2 regions of the Arthrobacter sp. CAN_A212 genome follow, and region 2 is predicted to be linked to the other one. Evidence: riboswitches for the same ligand, from Rfam matches in the RefSeq annotation. Region 2 holds a riboswitch; the other holds the start of a gene.

Region 1 (9,875 bases), on a different contig from region 2:
GACTGGTCGATCAGCCGAAACCGGTACTGGGGGAGCCCTATCCCGGTCTGGCAGTCCGACGACCCCGCGTACCCCCGCACCGACGTCTACGGCTCTCTCGCCGAGATCCAGGCCGACTTCGGGCGGCTGCCGCTGAACAAGGCCGGCGAGCCCGACCTGCACCGCCCGTTCATTGACGAGCTGACCCGGCCGAACCCCGACGACCCCCGCTCCCCGGCGGAGGGTCAGTCCACCATGCGCCGGGTCGAGGACGTCCTGGACGTCTGGTTCGACTCCGGCTCCATGCCGTTCGCTCAGGTGCACTACCCGATGGAGAACCAGGAATGGTTCGAGTCGCACAACCCCGCCGACTTCATTGTGGAGTACATCGGTCAGACCCGCGGCTGGTTCTATATGCTGCACGTCCTCTCCACGGCGCTGTTCGACCGGCCTGCGTTCCGGAACGTCATCAGCCACGGCATCGTGCTGGGCGACGACGGCCAGAAGGCGTCGAAGAGCCTGGGCAACTACCCGGACGTCACCGAGGTCCTCGACCGTGACGGCGCCGACGCGATGCGCTGGTTCCTCATGTCCTCCCCGGTCCTGCGCGGTGGCAACCTGATCGTCACCGAGCAGGGCATCCGCGACGGCGTCCGGCAGGTCATCCTCCCGCTCTGGAACGTGTGGCACTTCTTCAGCCTGTACACGAATGCCGCCGCTGGCGGTACCGGATACGAAGCGAAAACGGTGGGCTCGGAGCAGGCCGACCGCCTCGCGGAGCCCGTCGACCGCTACATCCTCGCCTACACCGGAAATCTGGTGCGGGACATGACGGCGTCCCTGGATGCCTTCAACATCAGCGACGCCTGCGAGACCCTGCGCCGCTACCTGGATACGTTGACCAACTGGTACGTCCGCCGGAGCCGGCAGCGGTTTTTCGACGAAGACACCGACGCCTTCGACGTGCTCTACACCTGCCTCGAGGCTGTCTGCCGGGCGGCAGCGCCGCTGCTGCCCCTCGTCACCGAGGAAATCTGGCGTGGACTGACCGGCGGGCGTTCGGTGCACCTCACCGACTGGCCCGAGGCATCGGCGTTCCCCGAGGCTCCCGACCTCGTCGAGCGGATGGAACGCACCCGCCAGATCTGCTCCACCGGCTCCAGCCTGCGGAAGGCGGCCAACCTGCGGGTGAGGTTGCCGCTCGCCAACCTCACGGTGGTAGCGCCGTCCGCTGGGAACCTTGACGGTCAGTATCAGGGGATCATCGCTGATGAGCTGAACATCAAGAAGGTCCGGCTGATCGACGCGGCCGACGCCTCACCCGAGGAATTCGGGATTGTGAGCAAGCTCGTGGTGAACGCCCGTGCCGCCGGCCCGCGGCTGGGCAAAAACGTCCAGGCCGCCATCAAGGCAGCCAAGTCCGGTGACTGGTCGGTAACCGCCGACGGTGCGGTGACCGCCGGTGAACTGGCGCTCGAGCCCCACGAGTACACCCTGGAGACGGTCGTGTCCGACGACGGCGACAACTCCGGGAAGGCTGTCACAGTCCTGCCCGGGGGTGGGTTCCTGGTCCTCGACACGGAGGTCACCGACGAACTCGCCGCCGAAGGAGCGGCCAGGGACGCCATCCGTGCCATCCAACAGGCCCGCCGCGACGCTGACCTGCACATCAGCGACCGGATCACGACCACGCTCCGCGCGGCACCCGAACTGGTGGACGCGCTGACAGCCAACGCACCGCTGATCAAGGCGGAAACGCTGACCACCGACCTGCACTTCGTCGCCGCATCGCCGGCTGACGGCGCGCTGACCGTCGGCGAGTACACAGTCACAGTAGAGAGGCACCCATGAGCCAGCAGACCCCGGAACCAATGGACGCCGAAGGCCCGGCCCCGGTAGGGAGCTTTGACCGGTTCTCGGTCGAGAGCGTCTACGCTGAACTACTCAGCCGGGCGCCCGAGAACAAAATGGAACCCCGGATGGCGCCGATGCTCAGGGCGATGGAGATCCTTGGCGAACCCAACAAGGCGTACCCGATCATCCACCTGACCGGGACCAACGGGAAGACCTCGACCGCACGCATGGTCGAGGGCATCCTGCGGGCCCACGAGCTGCGGACCGGACGCTACACCAGCCCCCACCTGAGCAGCGTCACCGAACGGATCAGTATCGACGGCGAACCGGTCTCGGATGAGACCTTCGTCCGGATCTGGGATGAGATCCGGCCGTTCCTGGAAATCATCGACGGTGAACTGGAAGCGGCGGGGGACCCCCGGCTGACCTACTTCGAAAGCATCACCATTCTCGCGTTCGCGGTCTTCGCCGACGAGCCCGTCGACGTCGCCATCATCGAGGTAGGGCTCGGCGGCATCACCGACGCAACCAACGTGGGCGACGGCCAGGTAGCAGTTGTCACGCCGATTTCCCTCGATCACACCGAGCTGCTCGGTGACACCGAATACGATATTGCCTTGGAAAAGTCGGGGATCATCAAACCGGGCGGCTTCCTGATCAGCGCGGCCCAGCCCCACGAGGCCGCCCAGGTGCTCCTCGAGAAGGCTCGCGAAGTCGGCGTTGAGTTCCGGTTCGAGGGAGTTGAGTTCGGGGTCGAAACCAGGACCATCGGCGTCGGCGGTCAGGTGCTGTCCATCAACGGGATAGCCGGCCGGTACGAGGAACTGCTGCTGCCCCTGCACGGGGCGCATCAGGCGCAGAACGCCGCCGTCGCCGTCGCCGCCGTCGAGGCATTCATCGGTGGCGGGACCCGTGAACTCGACGCCGCGGTGGTCCGCGAAGGGTTGCGAACCGTCACCTCGCCGGGGCGGATCGAAGTGGTGCGCACGGCACCGAGCATCATCGTCGACGCGGCGCACAACGCGGCCGGCGCCAAGGCAACCGCGGCAGCCGTCAAGGAAGCCTTCGACTTCAGCCGGTTGATCCTGGTGGTCGGCGTGCTCCAGGACAAGGATGCGGGAGCCATCCTGGCCGAGCTGCATGAGGAACTGGGTGGCATCCTCGAGGACGTCTGCCTGACCCAGTCGAATTCACCGCGCGCCATCCCTGCTGCTGATCTGCTGCAGGACGCGCTAGCGGCCGGGTTCGCCGAGGAACACGTCCACATCGCCGAACGGCTCGACGACGCGCTTGAATGGGCCGTCATGAAGGCCGAGGAAAACAACGACCTCGCAGGGGGCATCCTCATCACCGGTTCGATCACGGTGGTGGGGGAGGCCCGCACCCTGCTGGGTAAGTAGGGGAGTGCACATGGAGCAAAACCGGAAACGCCGTATGACCAAGGCGCAGCGGGAGTGGCGACCCGGAATGCCGAAGAAACGGCGTTCCATCAAAGTCACCTTTGCCTCAGTGGTCCTCACCCTCGAAGCGCTGGTGGTTTTGTTTGCGACCCTCGCCGCATTCGGCTTGTTGCGCGACACCATCTCACCAGTGTTGATCCTAACCGTGGGGATTGCGTTGGCCATCGCACTGGTCGGGGCGTGCGCGTTCCTGACCAAGCCGTACGGCATTGCCATCGGCTGGGTGCTGCAACTGGTCATCATCGCTACCGGGTTCATCGAACCCACCATGTTCCTGATCGGGGTGCTGTTCGCCCTGACCTGGCTGTACGGAATCCGTACCGGGATCCGCCTTGACGCCGAAAACGAGGAGCGTGACCGTCAGCAGGCCGAATGGGAACGGGCGAACCCCGAGGGCGGGTCAGAGCCCGGCACTAATGTTTAGTAGAGTTCCACTGGCCATACCCAACACTTTGGAGGACTTCTGTGAGCGCTGAACGCACTCTTGTACTGATCAAGCCCGACGGCGTTTCCCGCGCTCTGTCCGGGACTATTCTGGCCCGGGTTGAAGCCAAGGGGTACACCCTGGTGGACCTGAAAATGGTGTCGGCCACCCGTGCAATGCTCGAAGAGCACTACGAGGAGCACGTCGGCAAGCCCTTCTTCGAACCGCTCGTCGAGTTCATGCTCAGTGGGCCCATCGTCGCCGCGATCTTTGAGGGCGAGCGGGTCATCGAAGGATTCCGGTCCCTCGCCGGTGCCACCGAGCCAACAGCCGCCGCACCCGGCACCATCCGGGGAGATCTGGGCCGGGACTGGGGTTTGAAGGTGCAGCAGAACCTGGTCCACGGTTCGGACTCGGCAGAATCGGCGCAGCGGGAAATGGGTATCTGGTTCGCCTGAACCCGAACATGAGAGATTTTACCCGGGGCACCAGAAGGTGCCCCGGGTAACCGATGTTGTAGCGTAGTCCCATGACTGAATATCGCAGACTTGGCAACTCCGGACTGAACGTTTCAGTGGTGGGGCTCGGTTGCAACAACCTGGGCCGCTCCGGAACGCCCACCGAGACGCAGCGTGGCACCAACGCCGTCATCGGAGCCGCCATCGATGCGGGAATCAACTTTTTCGACGTGGCCGATTCCTACGGCAAAACCCCCGGCCTGAGCGAGGAAATGCTGGGCAAGGCACTCGTCAAGAACCGCGACGACGTGCTCATCGCCACCAAATTCGGCCTGGACCTGAAAGGCGCCAACGGTCCGGACTGGGGTGCGCGCGGATCGCGCCGGTACATCATGAAGGCTGTCGACGCATCGCTGCGACGCCTGGGCACCGACTGGATCGACCTGTACCAGTTCCACGCGCCAGACCCGCTGACGCCCATCGAGGAGACCCTTTCTGCGCTGGACGCCCTGGTCACCAGCGGCAAGGTCAGGTACATCGGCCATTCCAACCGGGCCGGCTGGCAGCTCGCCGAGGCCGAGTTCGTAGCCCAGCTCGGCGGATACACGCCCTTCATCTCGGCCCAAAACCACTGGAATCTTCTCGAACGCGGGATCGAAGCCGAGGTTGTCCCCGCAGCCGAAGCGTACGGGATCGGCGTGCTCCCCTTCTTTCCCCTCGCCAACGGACTGCTGACCGGCAAGTACAGTGCATCGAAGGTTCCGGCGGGCAGCAGGCTCACCCACTCCCGCACCAACCTGCTGGACGGCGCCGACTGGGACCAGCTCGCCGACTTTGGAGCCTTCGCAAGGGCCCGTGACCTGACCGAACTGCAGGTTGCCTTCTCCTGGCTGGCGGCCCAGCCGTCCGTCGCCTCGGTCATTGCGGGCGCCACCAAGCCGGAACAGATCGAGCAGAACGCCGAAGCGGTGTGCTGGGTACCCTCAGAAACGGAACTGCAGGAGCTCGACCGCATTTTCCCGCGGGCCGCCTAGACCAGTCGAAGCTCCTTGGCCGCCTGGGAGCCGGGACTGATCAAGGCATTGATCAGTCCATCACCAACCCGCCATCAACCACCAGGTTCTGCCCAGTTACGGACCGGGCCCAGGGCGAGGCGAAGAAGAGGACAGCGTCGGCGAACTCCTGCGGAGTGGTCACCCGCCCCAGCGGGGTTGATGCGGCGATGTAATCGAAGACGTCGTCGGGGGTCCCGGCGCTGGCGTCAGTGGTGCGCAGGAGCCCCCCGGAGACCATGTTGACAGTGATGTTCTGCGGGCCAAGGTCTTTCGCCAGGGTCCGGGTCAGCGCAAGCAGCGCTGCTTTCGCCGCGATGTAGTCGTGATAAGGCACCACAGGGTTCTGGAACAGGTTCGTGCCGATGTTGATGATGCGCCCGAAGTTGTGCCCACGCATTCCCGGAAGTGCTGCCTGCGTGGTGTTCAGGCTGGCTTTGACGCTGCCGGCGAACTGGGCGCTGAAATCAGTCCAACTGATCTCCGCTGCGGTGGAGCGGGCATCCCCATTGAAAGTGAATGATGCCAGCGCGTTGTTCACCACCGTGGTGACAGGAGCTCCGAAGTGCACCCGCGCTCGTTCGAGGAGATCGCCGACCTGCAAAGGGTCCGTTACATCCGCTGCTGCAGCCAATGCCCGTTCCGGACCGATCTGGGCGGCGAGCTCGTGAGCCTGGGCTGAGCTGGCCCGGTAGTTAATGACTACGCGGGTGCCTTCAGCCGAGAACGCCTCGACGATGCTCCGGCCCAAGCCCCGACCGCCTCCGGTAACCAGGACAATCTGTTCGGTGAGTTGCATGCAGTACCCCGTCTGAAGTCGTGTGATAAGCGGGGCGAAAAGACGCATGAACCGACCGAAAAGACCGGATGGACATCCCTTCGCCAGTCCGAACTGGATCAGGTTCGACGGGTATGATCTCAGCCAGCAAGAACCGGCACCCCGTGTCGCTCCTGACACAGTAACCGGCGGGGAGACCGTCCCGCTACCCGGCAGGGCTGGCGCGGGGATTTGGGTAGGTCTGGGGCGTAGCGGTTAGGGTGGTGACCATGGCACGGGGTGCTGCTCACCAGAAGCAGCTGAGAATTGACACCCGTTGAACCTGATCTAGTTCGAACTAGCGAAGGGATGTCGTGGATGACTGTTCGTCATGCATCATCTGATTGTGCTCGACTGCTCGAAGAATTACGGTCCACCACCCCCTTGGTCCAATGTATTACCAACGCGGTGGTGACCAACTTCACCGCCAATGTCCTCCTCGCGGTCGGGGCGGCGCCGGCCATGGTGGATATTCCCTCGGAAGCCAAGCAGTTCGCCTCCGTCGCGTCGGGGATCCTTATCAATTTGGGAACTCCCCAGCGGGATCAGCAGACGGCGATGACCGAAGCCGTGGTTGCGGCGAATGCCGCCGGGACGCCGTGGGTGCTGGACCCCGTGGCCGTCGGATTCCTCTCTGTCCGCACGGAGCTGGCCGGTCAGCTGGCGGGGCGGAGCCCGAGGATCATTCGGGGGAATGCCTCCGAGATCCTCGCTTTGGCGGGTGCGGGCTCTGGTGGTCGCGGAGTCGATTCCACCGACGATCCTCTGGATGCTCTGCACGCGGCCCGGTCACTCTCACGGTCGACGTCGTCGGCTGTGGCCATATCAGGCGCCCACGATCTCATGGTTGGTCCGGATGGAGATGCCGTAGTCGTAGCGAACGGGCATGCCCTGCTTACGAAGGTGACGGGTGGGGGCTGCGCGCTGGGGGCCGTCATGGCTGCCTTCGCCGCTCTAACCGACGATGCCGTTCTCGCGGCCACTGCGGCCACGGGTGTGTACACCCTCGCAGCGGAGCAGGCGGCGGCGCGAGCAAACGGACCCGGGAGCTTCGCCATCGAATTCCTCGACCGGCTGGCTGCCGTGACACCCGACGACGTCGCCTCCGGTCTGAATCTCCTTGCGGTGAGCCCATCGGACGGCGCGCGATGAAGCGATGGAACGAGGCGGTGACCCTTCGGGACCAGCTGTCTCTGTACCTTGTGACTGACACTGGCCTGTGCCAACCTACTCCGGTAGCCGACGTCGTTGCAGCGGCGGTGGCCGGCAGCGCGACCATGGTTCAGGTGCGCGACAAGAACGCGTCAACCAGGGGTCTGCTCCAGTTACTTCTCGCGGTTGCCGAATCGGTTGGATCGATTGTCCCCGTGTTGGTCGACGACCGGGTTGACGTCTTCCTGGCTGCTCGGGCCCGCGGAGCACAGGTCGCCGGAGTGCACGTTGGTCAATCCGACCTGCCCGTCCATTTGGTGCGGTCAATCGTCGGTCCGGGTGCGATCGTAGGCCTCAGCGCTGCCACCGGCAGCGAAATCGGGACCGCTCACAACCTGCCGGCTTCGACCGTGGACTATTTGGGGATTGGTGCCATCCATGCGACAGCCACCAAAGCTGATCATCCCGATCCGTTGGGAACCGAAGGATTCGGTGCTCTGGCTTCGGGAAGCTCTTTGCCGTGTGTGGCAATTGGCGGGATCGGGGTATCCGATGTACGCCCCCTCCGCGACGCCGGGGCTGCAGGGGTCGCGGTCGTCTCAGCCGTCTGTGCGTCGACCGATCCGGAGGCAGCAGCGCGAGAGTTGGCCGGCCAATGGCGATCCTAGGGCCGCTTGCCCTCCGCCGGGTCCCCCGCGTTCTCAGCATCGCCGGAACGGATCCCACGGGCGGGGCGGGCATCCAGGCCGATCTGAAGAGTATTGCCGCGATGGGCGGTTACGGGATGGCTGTCGTGACAGCGCTCGTCGCGCAGAACACGAGAGGCGTCCGCTCGGTGCACACTCCACCGACCCCGTTTCTGCGTGAACAGTTGGATGCAGTGAGCGACGACGTGACCATCGACGCCGTGAAGGTCGGGATGCTCGGTGACGTGGCGACCATCGAGGTTGTCCACGAGTGGCTCCTCCGCGTTCAACCACAGCTGGTGGTGCTTGATCCCGTCATGATTGCCACCAGCGGCGACAGACTGCTGGCTGACTCGGCGGAAGCATCCATGCGGGGCCTGGTCGGAACGGTAAGCCTGGTAACGCCTAATCTGCCCGAGCTCGCGGTTCTGGTCGGCGCTCCGGTTGCCACGCACTGGCCGGAGGCCCTGGACCAGGCGCAGCGGCTCTCTGCCAGCACCGGAACGGCTGTCCTCGTCAAGGGTGGGCACCTGCTCACGGATTCGAGCCCGGATGCCCTGGTGGATGCGGCAGGAATGGCCGGGGAGACCCTTCGCGAGTTCCTCGCTCCCCGAGTCCCGACCGACAACACCCATGGAACAGGGTGTTCATTGTCCGCTGCCGTTGCGACCGTCATGGCGCGCACGGGGGACTGGGGTATCGCCGTCAGTGAGGTGAAGAAGTGGCTGCAGGAGGCCTTGACTTACGCCGACGAATTGCAGGTTGGTGACGGTAGCGGACCGATCAACCACTTCCACCACTTATGGCCAGCAGCATTGCCGGGCAAGTGAATACCTGGGAACGGTCCGACACGCCGAAATCGACTGACATCCGGCCCCCGTGACATACCGTAGACCCAACCCCCGAGAGGATCCCCATGGCATGTGACGGCTGCAGAACTTCGTCAAAGTTGGACTTTGACTTCAGCATGGCCTTCCAGCCGATCTATGACGCCGTCGCCGGGCGGGTCTGGGGCTATGAGGCACTGGTCAGGGGCTTCGCCGGCGAAGGTGCCTACGACGTCCTCTCGCGGGTGACACCGGAGCAGAAGTACCGGTTCGACCAGGATTGCCGGGTCAAGGCGATCGAACTGGCCTCGCGGCTGTTCCCTGCGGATCAGGAACTGAAGCTTTCCATCAACTTCATGCCAAACGCTGTCTACGAGCCGGCTGCCTGCCTTCGCGCCACGCTGCAGGCCGCCGCCCGCTATAGCTTCCCGACGTCCGCAATCATGTTCGAGTTCACCGAGAACGAGGAGGTGTCCGACACCGGCCACCTCACGAACATCATCACCGAATACCGCAGGCACGGCTTCACCACCGCCATCGACGACTTTGGGGCCGGGCACGCGGGGCTGGGGTTGCTCGTCGAGTTTCAGCCCGATCTGATCAAGATCGACATGCTGCTCATCCGTGGGATCGACGCGAGCCCGGCCCGGCAGATCGTCGTCGCCAGCGTCGTCGATATGGCGCACAAGCTTGGCATCACCGTCCTCGCCGAGGGTATCGAAACCGAAGGGGAGTACCTCGCGCTCAAGGCGGTCGGAATCAGCCTGTTCCAGGGGTACTGGTTCGCGAGGCCAGCGTTCGAGGAGCTTCCGCCGTTGCGTCACGTGTTGGTTGGTAGCTAGCGGCTGTCGCGCTTTGCCTGGCGTCTGGCAGCCTTCCCCCGGCCACCGGATTCGACCACTTCTCCCGCCGCTTTCCGGCGATAACTCGTCGTGTACTTATTGCGTGCACGCCGGATACGTTGGTGCAACGCCAGTAGCCCGTCCTCATCGAGAACAGCCAGGCGGTCTGCTAACGCATCCGACCGAGTGCTTCGGCGGCGAGCTTGCGCAGGCCGGGATCTGGTGCACCTTCAGAGACCTCGGCCACCTTGTCGCGCACCTCGGCGGAGAGTCCGGTAGACACCGACCGCAGCGAGAGCTTCTGCACCCCCTGATCATCATCGA
Region 2 (9,875 bases):
TGGGCGGTCAGATCCTCCAGACCGCCATCCTGGAGTTCTGGATGCCGGTCTTCGGGGACGTCAAGTTCGTCACCTCGACCATCTTCGACATCGGCGTCTATCTGGTGGTCGTTGGGCTGGTGCTTGACGTGCTGCGCAGCCTGGGCTCGGAGATTGACGAACGCAGCGAGGGCCTCTCCGCATCGACCGATCCGGACGACATGCAGGCGCAGCAACAAGAACATACCGAGTCCGGCGAGGGAGTGGTCCGATGAGCGTGAACATCACCCTGCTGGTGGTCATGGCAGCCCTCTTCGCGGGCGGCATCTACCTGCTGCTGGAGCGCAGCCTGACCCGGGTCCTGCTGGGCCTGATCCTGCTGGCCAACGGTGCCAACATTCTCCTGCTCTCCACCGGAGGCCGGGCTGGCGTCGCACCGCTGTACTCCGAGGAAATCCCCGCCGACGCCTACTCTGATCCGCTGCCCCAGGCGCTGATCCTCACGGCCATTGTGATCTCCTTCGCCGTCACAGCCTTCATGCTCGGCATCATCTACCGGTCCTGGGTGCTGGGCAGGCGCGATGAGGTGCAGGACGACATGGAGGACCGCAGGGTGGCCAGTCAGAGCAGCTTCGACGCCGAAGACGACGCCGATGTGCCCGAGGAGACCACCGAGTTCACGCCGCTTGAGGAGGCCGAGGAAGCCCCCGGATCCCAGAACGCAGGAGTCCTCGACCTCTCCGCCGACCCGAAGGAGCCACGGTGAACATCGCAAGCTACGCACCGCTGGCGGTAGTCCTGCCCTTCCTCGGTGCGGCAATCGCCTTCCTCCTGATCCGCCACTCAAGGTCACAGCGTGCGGTGAGCATCTCCACGCTGAGCATCACCCTGATCCTCGAACTGTTCCTGCTCCAGAACGCTGCAGTGAACGGCGCAACCGCGGTGTTCATCGGCGGCTGGATGCCACCGTTCGGCATCACCCTGGTGGTCGATCAGTTCTCGGCGCTGATGCTGGTCATCTCAACGGCAATCAGCCTGGCCGTGCTGGTCTACGCCACCGGGCAGGGAATGACCGACGGGGACGAGGACGGGCCGATCTCGATCTTCCACCCCACCTACCTCATCCTGGTGGCGGGCGTCTCCAACGCGTTCATGTCCGGTGACCTGTTCAACCTGTACGTCGGCTTCGAGATCCTGCTGACCGCAAGCTACGTGCTGATGACCCTGGGCGGAACCACACCCCGGATCCGTGCCGGGGTCACCTACGTGGTGGTCAGCGTGGTGTCCTCCCTCCTGTTCCTGATCGCGATCGGCATGATCTACGCGGCTACCGGCACCATCAACCTGGCCGACCTCGCCGTGAAACTGGGCGAAATCGACCCGGCGACGCAGATGATGCTGCACCTGATGCTGCTCGTCGCCTTCGGGATCAAGGCTGCGGTGTTCCCGCTCTCCTTCTGGCTGCCCGACTCCTACCCGACGGCGCCAGCACCGGTGACCGCAGTGTTCGCTGGCCTGCTTACCAAGGTGGGCGTGTACGCGATGGTTCGCACCGAGACCCTCCTTTTTCCGGGCGACCGGATCAATACGCTGCTGATGGTGGTCGCGATCCTCACCATGGTGGTGGGTATCCTCGGTGCCCTGGCACAGTCCGACATCAAACGAATGCTCTCCTTCACCCTGGTCAGCCACATCGGATTCATGATTTTCGGGCTGGCGATTTCCACGGTGGTCGGCTTGGGTGCTGCCATTTTCTACGTGGCCCACCACATCACCGTGCAGACCAGTCTCTTCCTGGTCACTGGGCTGATTGAACGTCGTGGCGGGACCGCCAACATGGACCGCCTTGGCGGTCTGGCCAAACTCTCTCCGCTCCTCGGAATCCTGTTCTTCATTCCGGCCATGAACCTTGCCGGCATCCCGCCGTTCTCCGGCTTCCTTGGCAAGCTGGGGATCCTGCAGGCAGGCGTCGAGCTGGGCTCGCCGATCGCCTACGTGGCCGTCGGCGCCAGCGTGATCACCTCTCTGCTGACACTTCTGGCGATCGCGAGGGTCTGGAACCGCGCGTTCTGGCGCCGCCCGGAAGACGCCCTCCATCCCGACCCCATCCTGCTGGCAACCAAGGCTGACGGTTCAGCGGTCCGCACCTCGCAGCGCGTCAACGGTGAAACGACCGGCCGGTTCTCCGGACGCAACCCCGTCAACCTGCTGCCACGCACCATGGTCGGTCCGACCATGGGACTCGTGGGGCTCGGCCTGCTGCTCACCCTGCTGGCTGGCCCGCTGTTCGAGATCAGCGACAACGCAGCGAAAAACATGCTGGAACGCACCGACTACATTGAGGCTGTCCTCGGCGAGGGGAGCGCACCATGACCCGGCAGAAGATCCCGTTCATCACCGAACTGCCCCTGATCATCTGGCTGGTCATTGTCTGGGGTGCACTCTGGCAGGACTTCAGCCCGGGTAACCTCATCTTCGGCGGCCTGATCGCCTACGCCGTCGCCAATCTGCTGTACCTGCCCCCGGTGGAGCTCAGCGGACGGTTCAACGTGCTCTACGCCGTGCCGTTCGCGGTCCGGTTCATCTACAAGCTGGTGGTCGCAAGCTTCGAGGTGTTCTGGCTCTCGTTGACCCGCGGGCCGCACCTTGTGAACGCCGTCGTCGCCGTGCAATTGCGTAGCCCGTCAGACCTGCTGGTCACCACCACAGGGCATGCCCTGTCCCTGATCCCCGGATCGCTGGTGATTGAGGTGGACCGTTCCACCTCAACCCTGTACCTGCACTGCCTGAACGTCGTCACCCCCGAAGATGCTGCAAAAATCCGGTCCGACGTGCGCGCCACCGAAGCCTGGCTGATCAGGATCATGGGAACGCGGGACGATCTGGCGCTGCTGACAGCCGAGGACCGGTTCGATGAGGAGAACGACTCCCGTCAGGAAGGGGCCAGCACATGATGACTGTCGCCATCATCATCTCTGCGGGCCTGCTCGTCCTGGCCGCCCTGTGCGCCCTGTACCGCATTGCCCGGGGCCCCTCCATCCTGGACCGGGTGCTCGCCATCGACGTGCTGCTCGCCACCATCGGTGGGGCGCTTGCCATGGATATGGCGGTCAACCGGCACCTGGACAACGTGGTGCTCCTGGTAGCCATCTCGGTGATCGGGTTCATCGGCTCGGTCACCGTGGCGCGCTTCGTGACGGACAGGAAATAGGACATGAACGAGACTGTGATTGACGCCCTGACCGCCGTGTTCCTGATCGGCGGTTCCCTCATGTCCGTTGCTGCCGGTGTCGGGCTGCTCCGGTTTCCTGACCTGTTGGCCAGAATGCATGCGGCCACCAAACCCCAGGTGTTGGGGTTGCTGTTGTTCCTGCTGGCGATGGCACTGCAGCTGGGCAGCTGGGTCCTGCTGCCCGTGCTGTTGTTGTGCTGGATCTTCATGCTGCTGACCGTCCCCGTCTCGGCCCACATGGTGGGACGAGCAGGCTACCGTACCAAGCACATGCGGCGTGACCTGCTCAGCATGGACGAACTCGATGAGGTCGTAGAGAAGGCGGCCGGCAAAAGGGCGCCCGACCCGAATATGGCCGAGCGCCCCGACGAGACGTAAAGCGGGCGCCTAGGTCAGGTCGCGGGTCTTCGCGAACCGGAGGGCTGCCTTCTGCGTGGTGCGGTTGGTGAGGACCTGCAGGACCGCCCGGACGGCCCCGGAAATCAAGGCGAACGCGATGGCGGAGCGCAGGCTGTTCTCGAGGGCGTCCTCATCCTTGGGTGATGCCTTGCCGGTGGTCTTGTGCCAGATGAAATCCACCAGCTTGGCGCCGACAATTCCGGCTCCGAGGCTCAGTGCTACGCCGAGCAGTTTCATAAACTGGTTCATGGGTGTCTCCTTCGATGGTTGCTCTTTTTCCTAGCCTAGCGTTTCGCCTCGTCGACAACGACGCATCCGTCGCCGAACGCTGGGTGGTTTGGGGGCGGAGTGAAACGATCAGGTGTACGCTGGAAAATGCTAAACATACGACAGGGGAGCGCCGCTCAGATCATGAGCGGGCGCTGAGAGTGCGGACTACCGCAGACCCTCGAACCTGATCCGGCTAGTACCGGCGAAGGGAGTCGAGTATCTCAGGGTGCCCGGCCAGTGGCATTGCTGCAGGCCTTAGGTGCCCTCCCCTCCTGTACCTCAGGAGGAATTCAACATGGCTTCATCACCAGCACAAACCCGTAACACCCCCACCCGACGCCCCAACTATCAGTGGCGCGTGGTCGATATCGTCGTCGCGTCGGTGGTGGCGGTCGCCGTCGGGGTGGTGTTCTTCGCCTGGTCCGCCGGTTACACAGGGATCGCGGCGATCACCAGTGCGTTCCCGCCACTGGCAGGACTCTATACCGGAGGGTGGCTGATCGCCGGGGTTCTCGGCGGCCTCATCATCAGGAAACCCGGCGCGGCCATTTACTGCGAGGTGCTGGCGGCCGCCGTTTCGGCACTCCTCGGCACCCAGTTTGGCCTGACCACCCTGCTCTCCGGTGCCATCCAGGGACTGGGGGCCGAGCTGATCTTCCTGCTGTTCCTCTACCGCAAATGGAACCTCGGGGTGGCGTTGCTCGCCGGGCTGGGTGCTGGACTGGCCCTCGCCATCTCCGAGAACATCCTCTACAACGCCCTCTGGGCCGTGGAATGGCAGCTCATGTACGTGGTCTTCGCATCCATCTCCGGTGTGGTGATCGCGGGGCTTCTCTCGTGGCTGGCCGTCCGGGGACTGGCTAAGACAGGCGTCCTGTCCGCCTTCGCCGCCGGACGAACGGCTGACGTCTAACCGGTATGGCCGAGCAAACGAGGGAGCGGGCAGCCGTCAGGATCGCAGCCTGCGGCTGGAGCTGGCGGCACGCCGGGCGCAAGAGACCAGCGGTCCAGGACATTGACCTGGTGGTCGAGCCCGGGGAACGGGTGTTGTTGCTTGGCGCGTCCGGTTCCGGGAAGTCCACCCTGCTGCATGGCCTGGCGGGCGTGCTCGGCGACGACGGTCAGGGCGAGGAGCACGGTTCCCTCACCCTCGACGGAAGCCCGCCCGGCCGGGTCCGGGGACGCGCCGGGCTGGTCCTGCAGGACCCCGACACGCAGATCGTCCTCGCCCGGGTGGGCGACGAGGTGGCGTTCGGGGCCGAGAACCAGTCCGTCCCCCGCGCGGAAATCTGGGAGCGGGTGCGGCGGGCGCTCGACGACGTCGGGCTGGACGTTCCCCTGGACCGGTCCACCACCGCGCTTTCCGGCGGGCAAAAGCAGCGCCTCGCTCTCGCCGCGGTGCTGGCCATGCAGCCCGGGCTGCTGCTGCTGGATGAACCGACAGCCAACCTCGACCCCGAGGGTGTCCTGGAGGTGCGGGACGCCGTCGTCCGTGTCCTGGATCGAACCGGTGCCACCTTCGTGGTGGTGGAACACCGGGTGGCGGTCTGGGCTGACGTGGTGGACCGGGTGGTGGTGCTGGCGGCCGACGGCGGTATCCTCGCCGATGGCCCGCCGGGCACCGTCCTCACGGACTCCCGCACCCGCGAGCGGCTGGCGGAGGCCGGCGTGTGGATCCCCGGGCACCAGCCAGCTGTGCCAGGGGTGCTGCCGTCCCCCGGGGACCCGCTGCTGGCAGCCCGTGGGCTTTCGGTCGCCCGGACCAGGCGCGGTCCAGTGGTGCTCGACGGCGTCGACGTTGACCTGCAGGCGGGGGCGTCGCTGGGCATTGTCGGACCCAACGGGGGCGGCAAATCCACGCTCGCGCTGACCCTGGCCGGGCTCCTTCCGCCGCGGGGCGGAGTGCTTCAGGCCGCTCCGGCGCTCGCCCGCGGCGCCAGCACCAACCCCCACGCCTGGAAGTCAGCCCAGCTGGTGACCCGGATCGGAACCGTGTTCCAGGAACCCGAACACCAGTTCCTCACCCACCGGGTGATCGACGAACTCGAATTCGGGCCGCGCCGTCTGGAAGGCAGCGACGAGGCGACCCTCCGGCGGCGGGTCGATCCGATCGCTGAGCGGCTCAGGCTCACATCGCTGCTGCAAGCCAACCCCTTCACGCTCTCCGGCGGTGAAAAGCGCCGCTTGTCGGTGGCGACCATGCTGGCCACGAACCCCGACATCCTGGTGCTGGATGAGCCCACCTTCGGGCAGGACGCCAACACCTGGGCGGAGCTGGTAGCCCTGATGGCTGAACTGATTCAGGGCGGTGGCAGCCTGGTGGCCGTCACCCACGACCAGGAGTTCACCGAGGCGCTGGGAAGCCGGCTGCTGCGTGTCGCCGATAGCCAGGCAGTACCGGAGGCGGCCTCGTGAGCGTTGATGTGCTGACGCCGCAGCTCACCGGGCGGCTCCTGCCGCGGGCCAACCCGCTATCCAAACTGTTCGCTGCGGTCCTGGTGACCGTGGTGGTGATGCTCAGCATCGACTGGGTGAGCGCCGCCGTCGTGCTGGGGAGCGAACTGCTGCTGCTCCCGCTGCTGGGGATCAGCGCCTGGCAACTGCTGAAGCGAACGTGGCCGCTGGTCGTGGCGGCGGTGGTCGCGGGTTATGGCACGGCCCTGCTGGCGGAGAAGACGGGAGCGGTGCTCCTGGAATTCGGTCCGGTGCTCTTCACCCAGGACTCGGTGAACTCGGGGATCGCTATCGGGTTGCGTGGGCTGGCCATCGCCCTTCCCGGTATTTTCCTGCTGACGACCACCGACCCGACGGATCTCGCCGACGCGCTGGCGCAGAAACTGAGGATGCCGCACCGGTTTGTGCTGGGTGCACTTGCGGGGCTGCGGTTGGTGGGTCTTTTGGTGGACGAGTGGCGGACACTCGGCCTGGCCCGGCATGCCCGCGGGGTCGGGTTTGAAGGCAATCCCGTGGCCCGGTTTCGAAACTTCCTGGGGCAGGGGTTCGGACTGATTGTGCAGGCCATCCGTCGGGCCACCCGGCTGGCGGTGGCCATGGAGGCGCGCGGGTTCGGAGCAGGGGACCGCACCTGGGCGAGGGAAAGCACCTTCACCCGGCTGGACCTCTGGGTTTGCCTGGTCGGCGTGCTGATCGCCGGAACAGCGGTCACCGCCGCGGTGCTGGCCGGGACCTGGAACTTCCTCCTCGACGCCAGTTAGCCGGACGGCTCGTTGCCCCGGCCCGCCTGTTCGCCGACCTCAGCGGCCCGACGCCGGAGGTGGTCCCGTTCTGCAGCATTACCGCAGAGTGCGATCGCGGCGTGAAACGAGGCAGCCGCCTCCGGTGCCCGACCCGCGCGTGCCAGAAGCTCGGCCCGCACCGCGGGAAGACGATGGTGGTGGGGGAGCCGTTCTTCCAGCCCGGCCAGCAGCGCGAGACCGGCCACGGGGCCTTCGTCCTCCAGCACGGCAACGGCGCGCGCGAGCCGCACCACGGGGGAACCGGTCAGCGCTTCCAACTCGGCGTACAGGGTTGCGATCCGGTGCCACCGGGTGTCGGCTGCGCGGGCTGCGACAGCATGCTCGGCGGCGATCCGGGCCTGGAGCAGGTACTCCAACGCCAGCCCCGATGTTCCCGGGGGAACCCTGTCCAGGAGGTCCAGCCCGGACCGGATCTCGGCGGTATGCCATCGGCTCCGGTCCTGGTCCGGCAGGAGCACCAGCGAGCCATCGGCTGCTACCCGGGCGTCCCGCCGGGAATGCTGGAGAGCCATCAGGCCGAGCAAGGCGAGGACCACCGGCTGGTTGGGGAGCAGATCATCGAGTAGCCTGGCCAACCGGATCGCCTCGGCAGCGGACGAGGTGCGCACCGGGTCTTCACCGGTGGCCGGAGCGTACCCGGCGGTGAAGACAAGGTAGATGACGGCGGCCACTACCTCCAGCCGTTCGGCCAGCCGGTCCGCTGCCGGAAGGGTGAACGGAATCCCCGCCGCCGCCACCTTCTTCTTGGCCCGGGTGAGCCGGGCGGCCATGGTCGACTCCTGGACCAGGAACAGGCGGGCAATCTCGGTGACGCTGAGGCCGTTGACGAACCTCAGTGCAAGGGCCGCCCGGGCATCGGCGGAGAGCGCCGGGTGGCAGCAGGTGAAGAGCATGCGCAGCCGCTCGTCGGGTATGTGGCCGCCGGCGTCGATTGCCTGAGCGGCGTGGGCTCGCACTTCGGTGTCGACCACCATGAGCGGTTCCCGCCGCCGCGCGATGGCCTCGGCACGCACCTGGTCCAGGGCGCGACGCCGGGCGGCTGTGAGCAGCCAGGCCGCAGGGGAGTCGGGGGTTCCGTCCCGCGGCCAGGTGCGGACCGCCGCAGCGAACGCTTCGGCCAGCGCATCCTCGGCGAGGTCAAGCCTGCGGAACCGGCCCACCAGCAGGGCGAGGAGCCTGGCCCAATGGTCCTGCCAGGCCCGCTCGAGGGCAGCGTGTGCGTCCCCGGACGGAACCGACATCGGTGTGCTCCCTGGTATTCGGTGACGGATCAGTTCTCGGTGATGGATCAGTATTCGGTGATGGGGCGCAGCTCCACCGTGTACTCGGGCAGCAGCTTCACCAGGTCCACCGCGACGTCGAGGTCCGGCACGTCCAACACGTAGAAACCACCCAGCTGCTCGGCGGTTTCAGCGAACGGCCCATCGGTCAGACTCACCTGATCCCCGCGTCGCCGCACGGTCGTCGCTGTCGAGACGGCGGCCAGCGCTTCCCCGGCGATGATCGTCCCTCGCTGGCGGGCTGCCTCTGAGAAGGCATCGTGTTCGCCCATCCACTGTTCCTGTTCGGCTTCGGTGGCATTCGCCCAGATCGACTCGTCTTGGTAGAGAAAGACTGCGATTTTCATCTAGCTGCCCTCGCTCGGCGGGATGGTGGCCCGGATTTCGGCGGGCCCGGTGGTGTCGGCCAGCAGCTCACTGACCAGGTGCGCAAGGGATTCGAGGTTGTCAGTTTCCACCAGGTAAAAACCGCCCAGCTGCTCTGCCGTCTCGGTGTAGGGCCCATCGGTGATGCCGACGCTGCCGCCCCGCACAATCCTGGCGGTCCCGGACGGCTGCAGTTCCGCGCCTCCGGTGATCTTGTGCCCGTCCTCGCCGCAGCGCCGGGTGAACTCGTCATGCCGTGCGAAGGTCTCGGCGCGTTGTGAGGGTGTCGCGTCGAGCCAGGCGCGCTCGTTGTCATGCAGCAGGATGATGTATTCAGTTCTCATCTGAAAGCTCCTATCGTGTCCTCCGAAGGCGCCCTGTTGCGCCGCTCATGTCCATGACGGCTCACCCGGGCGGAAATCGACAACCGGCGTCAGGATATTTTCGCTACCAGTGCCGACAGTTCCTCGGTGAGCTCGGGCGGGGTGGGAAGCCGTTGTCCGTCGAGCGAGTTGACTGGGGCGAGCAGCCGGATACTGGAGATCAGCCAGACGCCGTCGGCGTCGTACAGCTCTGCGGGGACCAGCGGACCGTACCCGAGTTCCCACCCGGCAGACTTCGCCACCTCGAAGAGCGCACTCTGTGAAGTTCCGGGCAGGATACCGCTCTCCAGCTGGGGGGTCAGCAGCGTCTTCACGCCGTCCCGGACCCGGGCCAGCAGGACCGTGGAGGTGGGCCCCTCCAGCACCTTGCCGTCGGAGGAGGTGAAGATGACATCGTCGGCGCCATGGGCCTGCGCGTACCTGACCGCGGCCATGTTGACCGCATAGGAAAGGGTTTTTGCGCCCATCAGTAGCCACGGCGCCCGCTGGGCCACCGTGCTGTCATACCCCCGGTCGAGGAGCAGCACTGCCAGCCCGTCCCGCCGCTGCCGCCGGGTCTTCTCGGGGACCGGCGCCACCTGCACCCAGGCGGTGGGCGTCGTGGCCCCCTCGACCCCGCGGGTCACTACCAGCTTCACCGTCAGCTCGGTCTCCGGCAGAACGTCAGCACCCGCCGTGTACTCGTCGAGCGCTGTAGCAATTGCCCGCC

The links. A riboswitch is a leader RNA that binds a small molecule or an ion and turns the genes downstream of it on or off. The one in region 2 is predicted to bind thiamine pyrophosphate.
Region 1: it holds a riboswitch for thiamine pyrophosphate, as region 2 does, so the genes downstream of both, IWX64_RS07290 (3-oxoacyl-ACP reductase) here and IWX64_RS02125 (ECF transporter S component) in region 2, are expected to answer to the same signal.

What each region holds. Positions count from the first base shown of each region.
Region 1 covers NZ_JADOUT010000007.1:1,441-11,315, reverse strand. The annotation lists gene ileS (isoleucine--tRNA ligase) at 1-1,830, shown strand, start outside; gene IWX64_RS07310 (bifunctional folylpolyglutamate synthase/dihydrofolate synthase) at 1,827-3,233, shown strand; gene IWX64_RS07305 (DUF4233 domain-containing protein) at 3,244-3,717, shown strand; gene ndk (nucleoside-diphosphate kinase) at 3,759-4,175, shown strand; gene IWX64_RS07295 (aldo/keto reductase) at 4,247-5,209, shown strand; gene IWX64_RS07290 (3-oxoacyl-ACP reductase) at 5,262-6,026, opposite strand; TPP riboswitch at 6,085-6,180, opposite strand; TPP riboswitch at 6,271-6,371, shown strand; gene thiM (hydroxyethylthiazole kinase) at 6,363-7,196, shown strand; gene thiE (thiamine phosphate synthase) at 7,193-7,864, shown strand; gene thiD (bifunctional hydroxymethylpyrimidine kinase/phosphomethylpyrimidine kinase) at 7,852-8,712, shown strand; gene IWX64_RS07270 (EAL domain-containing protein) at 8,850-9,551, shown strand; gene IWX64_RS07265 (HEAT repeat domain-containing protein) at 9,721-9,875, opposite strand, start outside.
Region 2 covers NZ_JADOUT010000001.1:445,432-455,306, reverse strand. The annotation lists gene IWX64_RS02160 (Na+/H+ antiporter subunit A) at 1-254, shown strand, start outside; gene IWX64_RS02155 (Na(+)/H(+) antiporter subunit C) at 251-745, shown strand; gene IWX64_RS02150 (Na+/H+ antiporter subunit D) at 742-2,352, shown strand; gene IWX64_RS02145 (Na+/H+ antiporter subunit E) at 2,349-2,933, shown strand; gene IWX64_RS02140 (monovalent cation/H+ antiporter complex subunit F) at 2,933-3,190, shown strand; gene mnhG (monovalent cation/H(+) antiporter subunit G) at 3,194-3,589, shown strand; gene IWX64_RS02130 (DUF4235 domain-containing protein) at 3,599-3,859, opposite strand; TPP riboswitch at 3,992-4,108, shown strand; gene IWX64_RS02125 (ECF transporter S component) at 4,176-4,793, shown strand; gene IWX64_RS02120 (ABC transporter ATP-binding protein) at 4,799-6,295, shown strand; gene IWX64_RS02115 (energy-coupling factor transporter transmembrane component T family protein) at 6,292-7,095, shown strand; gene IWX64_RS02110 (RNA polymerase sigma factor) at 7,092-8,378, opposite strand; gene IWX64_RS02105 (YciI family protein) at 8,426-8,764, opposite strand; gene IWX64_RS02100 (YciI family protein) at 8,765-9,127, opposite strand; gene IWX64_RS02095 (aminodeoxychorismate lyase) at 9,217-9,875, opposite strand, start outside.